DNA from 4 places in the Pseudoalteromonas sp. SCSIO 43201 genome. Region 1 is predicted to be linked to each of the others. Evidence: predicted binding sites of a transcription regulator. Region 1 holds the regulator's gene; each other region holds the start of a gene.
The links. The regulator sigma-54, encoded in region 1, starts transcription at its own class of promoters, with help from an activator protein. The targets are predictions, from matches to a motif close to GTTGGCACGNNNNTNGNNT.

Region 1 (2,209 bases):
TCAGCTTAATGAGTTGTTGGATGAATTTAATATCCAACACATCCGTGATTCTCAAGGGATGGCATTATCTGGAGGAGAGAGAAGACGGGTAGAAATTGCTCGTGCTTTAGCCGCTAATCCTAAGTTTATCTTGTTAGATGAACCTTTTGCTGGCGTTGATCCAATTTCAGTGTTAGATATAAAGACAATCATTGAGCACCTTAAAAATCGTGGGATCGGTGTACTGATCACCGACCACAATGTAAGAGAAACGCTGGACGTATGTGAAAAAGCCTACATCGTTTCACACGGTGAATTAATCGCCGCTGGTACGCCAGAACATGTTTTAGCGGATCAAACCGTAAGAGATGTCTACCTAGGCGAACAATTCAAGCTATAGTTAAGACGTAGTATTAATAACTGTTAAAAGGGATTGTTAGAGATACATGAGGCAATCATTACAGCTGCGCATGGGGCAGCAACTTACAATGACTCCACAACTGCAACAAGCCATACGCCTGTTGCAGCTTAGTACGTTGGATCTACAGCAAGAAATACAAGAAGCGTTGGACAGCAACCCACTATTGGAAGTGGAAGAAAGCGATACCGCAGACGCAGAAAGTACTGAACAACACAGCCAAGATAAAAATAATACGGACGATAGTCAGCAAAGCTCAGATGAAGCGCCTGTCAGCGAGTATGAAATGGACTCAGATACCGCCATGAGCAAAGAAACGGTTAGTGATGATCTTGCCATGGATGTGACTTGGGATGAATATATGAGTGCTGCACCAGCATCAAGCGCAGCTCCTTTACCTGATGATGATAACGTCTACCAGGGAGAGACTTCCGAATCACTACACGACTACCTAATGTGGCAGTTAGAACTTACGCCATTTAGCCCAACAGATAGAGCCATTGCTATTGCCATCATCGAAGCGGTAGATCTGTCTGGCATTTTAACGCTTTCCTGTGAAGATATTTTAGAAAGTATCAATGATGAAAACAGTGAAGAGCCGGTAGAGTTGGATGAAGTCGAAGCCGTACTTAAACGTATCCAGTTGTTTGACCCTGTCGGTATTGCTGCACGAAGTTTGCAAGAATGTTTATGTATTCAGTTAAATCAATTTGCACCTGACACACCGTGGATCACCGAAACCAAGATGATCCTGACCGAGCACATTGATTTACTTGCGAGCCGTGATTACCGTACCTTAGCGAAAAAAACACGCTTAAAAGAAGCTGAGCTAAAAGAAGTTATGACGCTGATCCACAGTCTTAACCCTAAGCCAGCTGCGAGTATTATTCATGAAGAACCAGAATACGTTATTCCAGATGTGTCGGTAAAAAAAGTGAAAGGCCGCTGGGTTGTAGAGCTAAACCCTGATGCGATGCCTAAGATTAGAGTAAATGACCACTACGCTGCGATGTCGAGAACTGCTAAATCGAGTACTGATAGCCAGTTTATTCGCTCACACCTTCAAGAAGCAAAGTGGTTTATTAAGAGCTTAGAAAGTCGCAATGACACTTTATTGAAAGTTACCAATTGCATTGTGCAACAACAACAGGCATTCTTTGAACATGGCCCCGAAGCGATGAGACCTATGGTGTTAAACGATGTCGCAGAGATGGTTGATATGCACGAATCTACGATTTCTCGTGTCACCACCCAAAAGTACATGCACACACCAAGGGGCATATTTGAGCTGAAGTATTTCTTCTCAAGCCATGTCAGTACCGAAAATGGAGGTGAGTGCTCCTCAACAGCAATACGAGCACTCATCAAAAAGCTAATAGCTGCGGAAAACACTGCTAAACCATTAAGTGATAGCAAAATTGCAGATATTTTAGCTGAACAAGGAATTAAGGTAGCGAGACGCACGATTGCAAAATATCGTGAATCCCTAGCCATTCCACCGTCAAATCAGCGTAAAAGCTTGATATAAGACGTTAAACACAAGAAGGAAAAATGCTTATGCAACTAAATTTAACTGGTCGCCATGTAGAAATCACTGACTCTTTAAGAGATTATGTCACCAACAAGTTTGCGAAGCTTGAGAGGCACTTTGATCATATCAATAACGTTCATGTGATCCTTGATGTCGAAAAACTAGTTCAAAAAGCAGAAGCAACATTGCACGTAAATGGCGGCGAGCTATTTGCATCAACAGAGCATCAAGACATGTATGCAGCAATTGATGGCCTGATTGACAAACTAGACCGTCAAGTA
Region 2 (2,209 bases), 1.2 Mb from region 1:
TCTTCTGCGCGTTTTTCATAAGTTTGCCCATCTATTTGGATACTTGCTTCTCCAATTAAACCTGGCTCTGAATCCATCAACCTCAATCCAAATCCGTTATTGTTAGCTGCCCCTCTGGCTGTTATAAAGCCATTTAAAATAAAGCCGCTAACTTGATTGTCAGCATCATAAGTTATACGGATCTGCTGTTTAACCACTAAATCGTTGAGGTCATGATCGCCGCGATTTGGCCAATTATCTTCAAATGCGAAAGTTGCTATACCCGATTCTGATGGGAAATACTGGCTGGATACACGATCATAATCGTTTGGAAATTCATCTTGGTCATCAGGCACGCCATCTGCATCACTGTCGTTCGACTCCGGCATGGGGTTTAGATTTGTGGCAGCAATAGCACTAGCGGGAGAGCTTTTCACACTGAACAGAGCGTCGTTAAAGTCGTTGTCACCCCATGTTCTTGGTAAGTCTTCAAAGCCTATTACGACTTCATCCTGCTCCTCGTCATAGAGTAACACACAGTGCTGCTTGAGAGACTCATCAGCTTCTGGATTTAAGTTAGATAAGGAGTAGTAGTAGGGAACCCTGAATGGTTTAACTCCAGTGTAATACCAAAAGCCATTAGCAGCGATAAAAAAGCCAATACTAGTACCGGCAGGAAACTCACCAATACTTACCCGGTGTCCATTGGTTAAATGTGGATAGCTGAGGTTGGGAAAGACGATGGTTTCTTGCACTTCTTCCGGTGACTGTGGTGGATTCTCTGGGTCAAACGTAAAGTAGCCGAATGAGTTTTTGTAACCAGCGCCTTCGTGAATGAATGTGATAAATACTTCTGCATCCTCAGATAGGTGGATTGTTGAACCTTGGTCGCCAGTGATAAAAGCCTCGTTTACTCGACTTTCAGGGAGTGCATTGGCGATCCGCTGAAAAAATTCTGGCGTGTATTCCCCGCGGTTGTAGGTAAGTTGATCAGGCTTTCCGGTGTTTTGGTTATAGCCTAGTGGCCAAGATTGGCCAGAGTTGAATTGCCATACGTAGTTACCGCCTTGCTGCTCTACTGAAAGAGATGCTGTGCTCACGCATAGTGTGCTTGCAACAACCAACGACTGCGGTAATAAAGACCTATTTTTCATAATTGCCTCCGTGGGCATGAATGGAGATACGACTCACAACGCAGTTATCATGCCAAAATAAAAAGCTTATACTTATTAATGTTTTACGTCTTTTGGTGTACTTGTAATTTGAATTTTTCGCATTTTGCAGCGCAGTGTGGTTTGCACAATGGTGAAAAAGATTAGAAAGTCATGAAGAGTGTCAATTAGCTTTCTGTATTGCGACTCTAGTTATTGAGTTTGTTTGAAGTCAGAAATAATAAAAGTATTTTAAATCAGTTTGTTACTGTATTTTGTTTTGTTCGAAAGGTTTGTTATTGGCAGCTGGAGTGGTATTTGCATACCCTTATATCACCTTGGAGGTGATCTATGACAAACGACAACATACTAATATTCAGCATAGCCTTGAATGGTTATCAAATTCGATACCGCCGCCATCTTGCAAGCCAGCGGCGTTACGCTGAGCGCATGGGGTACGACTACACTGTGATCACAAAGCCTTGGGTGACAAATCTTGGTGCGGAGTGCTGCTGGTTAAAGCTGTATCTATTACGCTCAGCGCTGTCGGCTGGCTATGATTATGTGTTGTTTGTCGATGCCGACGCTTACATTCAAGACTCTTGCCCCAACCTATCGAGTGTTATTAAGCCTGATAAGTTTTTGTTTATGGCAAATGGTTATAGCGGCAGGCTAAACTCAGGGGTGATGTTAATGAAGGCCTGTCCCGAAGCGTTGTTGTGGCTCGATAGTATTATCAACGCTATCACTGAGCCTGTTGTCGATATTGAGTCAGTAGGGTGGGGAGAAAATGGTCATGTCATTCACTTTGCGAAAAATTGTGATGGACTTGAGCTATTAAACGAAAAATGGAATAACACTAAAAGCCCACAGTGTTCAGACTATATTAGACATTATAATTACGGACCGATGAAAAATTCAGTAGTCGACCGATTATTTCACAAATTAATATTTAAGCTTTCAAAGCTACTGCTCCACTGCAATTTAAATAATAAGTCAGAAATGCCGCTTAAATTAAAAACGGTAAAAGAACGCATTCCGATATTATTCCATCGTGTCATTTCCGAGTACAAACACTT
Region 3 (2,209 bases), 1.8 Mb from region 1:
ACGCTTTAGCGTGATCACCACTGTCGCAGATGGTTTCTTTTCACGACGGGCAAATACGTTCTCCTTTGGAATAGCTAACAGTACTTTTGCACGATTTACATCTTGCAGCTCTTCAATCGTTCTTGCCAACTGCTGCTCACGACCGTGCTTTAGCCGTTCTCTTTCAAGACGTTGACTAACACCAAAACCCATGTCCTGCATTAAAATATCAGTACCGGAGCTAGGAGATTGGGTGAAACCATCACGCGCCATACGCAACTTAACATCTTGGTAATCCGATTCAGCAACTAAAATAGTATTACCGTCTAATTGGTACTCAATTTTTTGTTGGTCTAGGAAGTCTAGCGTCTCAACTAGCTCTTCAGTAGGATATTTACCCAGCGGACGCATGTCTGGCTGGCGGGCCCAAATAATGATAAAAATGGCAATTGCTAAACAAATAGCTAACGCAATAACCAGAGTAACCTGGCGCAACATATCGACACCGCTTAGCGCACTGAAGTAGCCAGACTTTTGCTCTTGTTGCTCGTCCGAACCGCTGTCGTTATTCAGCGCTGCGTCGGAAAGTGTAAGATCTGTTGATTGATTAGTAGCCACGATTACTCTCCACAATCATTTTGTTAAACTGGCATGCTCATGATTTCTTTATAGGCTTCGACAAGTTTATTGCGAACTTGTACCGTTGCCTCAAAAGCGACCGATGATTTTTGTTTTGCGATCATCGCCTCAGCAAGAGAAACACTACGATCACCCATCTCCACCGCCGTCACTTTTTTCTTTGCGTCTTGCTGAAGGCCATGAACAGAATTGAGTGCGTCAGAGAGTAAATCTCCAAATTGAGCTGAAGAAGATGCTGCTGTTTTAATTGGCTGCACAGTAGGCTGCGTATTTCTTGTCGCTTCTGCGGCCATTGCCTGCATTTCTTGGAATAGCGCTGATGATTGTACTTTCATGATGCTTTACTCAAAATAACTCTTGTTACCTTGATGAAAGCAGGAAACATGCCAACATTAAAACACTTTAATTTCAGTTGGTTAAGCTGAAATTACCCTGTCGAAAAATTGGCAGTCGGAGGAAAAGGAAGGTGCCAGAAAAAAGCAACAGCTTCGTTTAGGTTGATGTTGTATTAGCCTGAGGTGTACAAATGAAGGTAAGCTCACGTCCTACTTTTAAGCTCACCTTCAAGATATCTGAGCGACTCTTTCACCTAAGCTGGTAACGCAATTCCGAGATCTCGCATTTTTGCTAGCTTATAGCGCAGTGTCCTTGGGCTCATGCCTAAAACTTCAGCCACTTCTTTGCGCTTACCATTAAACTTAGCAAGCGTATCCAAAATAATTTGATGCTCTTTGTCCTGTAGCTCATCCTTATAATTGATGATGCCATCATCATTGGGAGCGTCTTCAGTAGCGGACTGTGTGAGGCTAGTTTCTGACTCAACCAAAGACATCGGTGAAAAGTTTTCAATAAAAATATCATCTTCTGTGATTTCAAGGCCCTGAAACAATATCAAAGCACGCTGGATGACGTTATCAAGCTCACGCACGTTGCCAGGCCAGCTATGAGAATTTAACTTTTGCTTAGCACTAGTACTTAACTTGGGTGTTGGTTTACCCGCTTTTTGCATATGTCTTGATAGCAAGTGCTCAGCCAATACCGTAATGTCTCCTGCTCTATCTCTAAGCGGCAGCCATTCCAATGGGAAAACATTAAGGCGATAGTATAAATCTTCTCTAAATACCCCATCTTCAACCGCTTCTTTCAAATCTCGGTTACTGGTTGCCAACACCCTAACATCTAGTGTTATGGTTTTTCTACTACCAAGTCGCTCCACTTCCCGCTCTTGTAAAACGCGAAGTAATTTTGCCTGAAGCCCCAAATCCATTTCTGTGATTTCATCCAGTAATATTGTCCCTTTTTGCGCTTGTTCAAACTTACCAGGGCATGCCTGAATTGCACCTGTGAATGCGCCCTTCTCATATCCAAACAGGGTAGCCTCAAGCATATTTTCTGGAATTGCAGCACAATTAATTGCAATAAATGGTTCGTCAGCCCTGTCTGATTTATCATGAATATAACGGGCTAATACCTCTTTACCTGATCCACTCGGCCCAAGCACCATTACACTGGCATCAGACTTTGCTACTTTTGCAGCCAACTCAAGCAGCTTTATACTCTTTGGATCAGCGACGATAGGACCCTCTGTTTC
Region 4 (2,209 bases), 1.7 Mb from region 1:
GCTAATCCAAATTGCTCTACAATTCAGATGTTGGTTGCACTCAAACCAATTTATGATGCGTATGGCATCGATAGAATAAATGTGTCAACGTACCAAGCGGTATCAGGGGCAGGCAAAGAAGCTGTTGATGAGTTAGCCAAGCAAACAGCTAACTTAATGAACGCAAGACCAATGGAAAATGAAGTTTTCACGAAACAAATTGCGTTTAACGTTATTCCACAGATTGATGCTTTCCAAGAAAATGGCTACACCAAAGAAGAAATGAAAATGGTGTGGGAAACTCAAAAGATCTTAGGTGACTCTAGCGTGTTGGTAAACCCAACAGCAGTTCGTGTCCCTGTATTTTTTGGTCACGCCGAGGCTATTCACCTTGAAACACGTATGCCTTTTGATCTAGAGCATGTAAAGCAGTTACTGGCGGATGCACCTGGTGTTGAGTTAATTGAAGATGAAACCGATTACCCAACACCGGTCAGCGACGCAAGCGGTAATGATACTGTATACGTGGGTCGAGTAAGACAAGATATTTCGCATCCTCTAGGGCTTAATCTATGGGTTGTTTCTGACAATACTAGAAAAGGTGCGGCAACCAATAGTATTCAAATAGCTGAAGCATTGATTGAAAGTTATCTTTAAGGTGCTTTGTTAAGCCGGTCCCCCCCTTAAAGTTTTTAAAATAGCTGACCATTGCGGCAAACTTATGCCAATAAGTTTGCCGAAAAGTCAATTAGTTGACTATTCTTCTTCTATATTATGCTTTTTCTATATCAGCAAAAAGCATTACAACCATGTTAACTTTCAATACGTTGCAATGGATATTCAGGTGTAACTGGTTTATAGTTTGCATTTGGAATAGAGCTTGCTTCAAAGCCATAATAATAAAATGTCGTTTAACGAGTGTTAAACATTTGAGTAAAGGATCGGCATGCGCGGTTTAGCCTTTTTTAGTATCTTTGTATTCGCACTACTTGCAACACCGGTATACACCCAAGAGGGGGTAGTGCTAAAGGGCCCTAAAGGGGTTGATTACGGGGCTCAAGGTCGATCTATAGGGCCTATCAGACCCACGGATACACTATGGCGAATAGCACAAAAAGTGCGTCCGGACGATTCAGTCACTATTTATCAAGTGATGAAGGCCCTCTATGACAAGAATCCGAACTCATTTTTAGATAAAAACCTCAACCACATGCAGTACGGTACCTACCTGCGCATTCCAACCATTAATGAAATCCGCAGCGTAGATCCTACGCTTGCCAAGCAAAAATCCGATCAGGACGATAGGCTGTGGGACATGAAACGCAAAGGGCTGCTAAACCCTAATGCGATAGAGCAAGCGGATAAAAAAGTCACACAAGCGCGCAAAGTCGACGTTGAAGAAGCAAAAGAAGACCTAACCAACCAATTACGCTCTTTAAAAATGGAGCAAGATATGCGGTTGATGGACTTACAAAAAGAGTTCAAATCTTCAGTGCGCAATGTAGAAGAGATCCTGTCAGAAAATAATAAGTTGAAGCAGCAACTTGGTGCGATTTCCACAGAGCTTCAAACAGTACGAACTCAGCTTGGTAAAGATAGTGAAATACAACAACAACTTAAAGCGGTAATTGACCTGCAAAATGAAATGATTGAACAACAGGCCGCGCAGGCAAAAGCTGAGGAAAGCGACGGTTTGGGAGATTTCTTCAGTTCTATGCCAGGTATTGCGTTGTTAGCGACTTTACCAGCACTACTGGCGCTTGCTGGGTTCATCATGTTTATGCGCAGAAAAAATCAAGCACCTCAAGCTGAAGATGATGATGAGTTTTTACCAAGCACACCTGCTGCAGGAGCCACAGCCACAGCAGCTGCCGCGACATTTGCAGCAGAGCCGGATCCGCTAGATATTGGTGTCGGTGATGAGGATACTTTAGGAAGTAGTGTACAACTGGATGATGACATACTGCCAGAGGATGATGAGATCACATTTGACTCTCTCGACGATGATTTTGAAGATGGCAACGATACACTAGATCAAGATGAACTTGATAGCTTACTAAATGAAGATATTTCGTTTGACGACAGTCATGAAGAAGACTTTATGCAGCAAAGCTTCGAGGACTCTAGCGATGAGATCCCTCTAGATGTTGACGATAGCAACGATATCTTGAGTGACGGTGATTTAGACGATCTCTTTAATGAGCCTCAGGATGAGGAGGTCGACGTTAGT

Region 2: J8Z24_RS03565 (LruC domain-containing protein) is a predicted target of sigma-54. The motif match lies at 1,172-1,190, and genes of this name have one in related genera.
Region 3: fliE (flagellar hook-basal body complex protein FliE) is a predicted target of sigma-54. The motif match lies at 991-1,009, and genes of this name have one in related genera.
Region 4: J8Z24_RS05560 (FimV/HubP family polar landmark protein) is a predicted target of sigma-54. The motif match lies at 847-865, and genes of this name have one in related genera.

What each region holds. Positions count from the first base shown of each region.
Region 1 covers NZ_CP072683.1:3,539,908-3,542,116, forward strand. The annotation lists gene lptB (LPS export ABC transporter ATP-binding protein) at 1-379, shown strand, start outside; gene J8Z24_RS15435 (RNA polymerase factor sigma-54) at 426-1,925, shown strand; gene hpf (ribosome hibernation promoting factor) at 1,955-2,209, shown strand, end outside.
Region 2 covers NZ_CP072683.1:843,841-846,049, forward strand. The annotation lists gene J8Z24_RS03565 (LruC domain-containing protein) at 1-1,133, opposite strand, end outside; gene J8Z24_RS03570 (hypothetical protein) at 1,482-2,209, shown strand, end outside.
Region 3 covers NZ_CP072683.1:1,405,585-1,407,793, reverse strand. The annotation lists gene fliF (flagellar basal-body MS-ring/collar protein FliF) at 1-600, opposite strand, end outside; gene fliE (flagellar hook-basal body complex protein FliE) at 621-953, opposite strand; gene J8Z24_RS06015 (sigma-54-dependent transcriptional regulator) at 1,208-2,209, opposite strand, start outside.
Region 4 covers NZ_CP072683.1:1,304,469-1,306,677, forward strand. The annotation lists gene J8Z24_RS05555 (aspartate-semialdehyde dehydrogenase) at 1-636, shown strand, start outside; gene J8Z24_RS05560 (FimV/HubP family polar landmark protein) at 926-2,209, shown strand, end outside.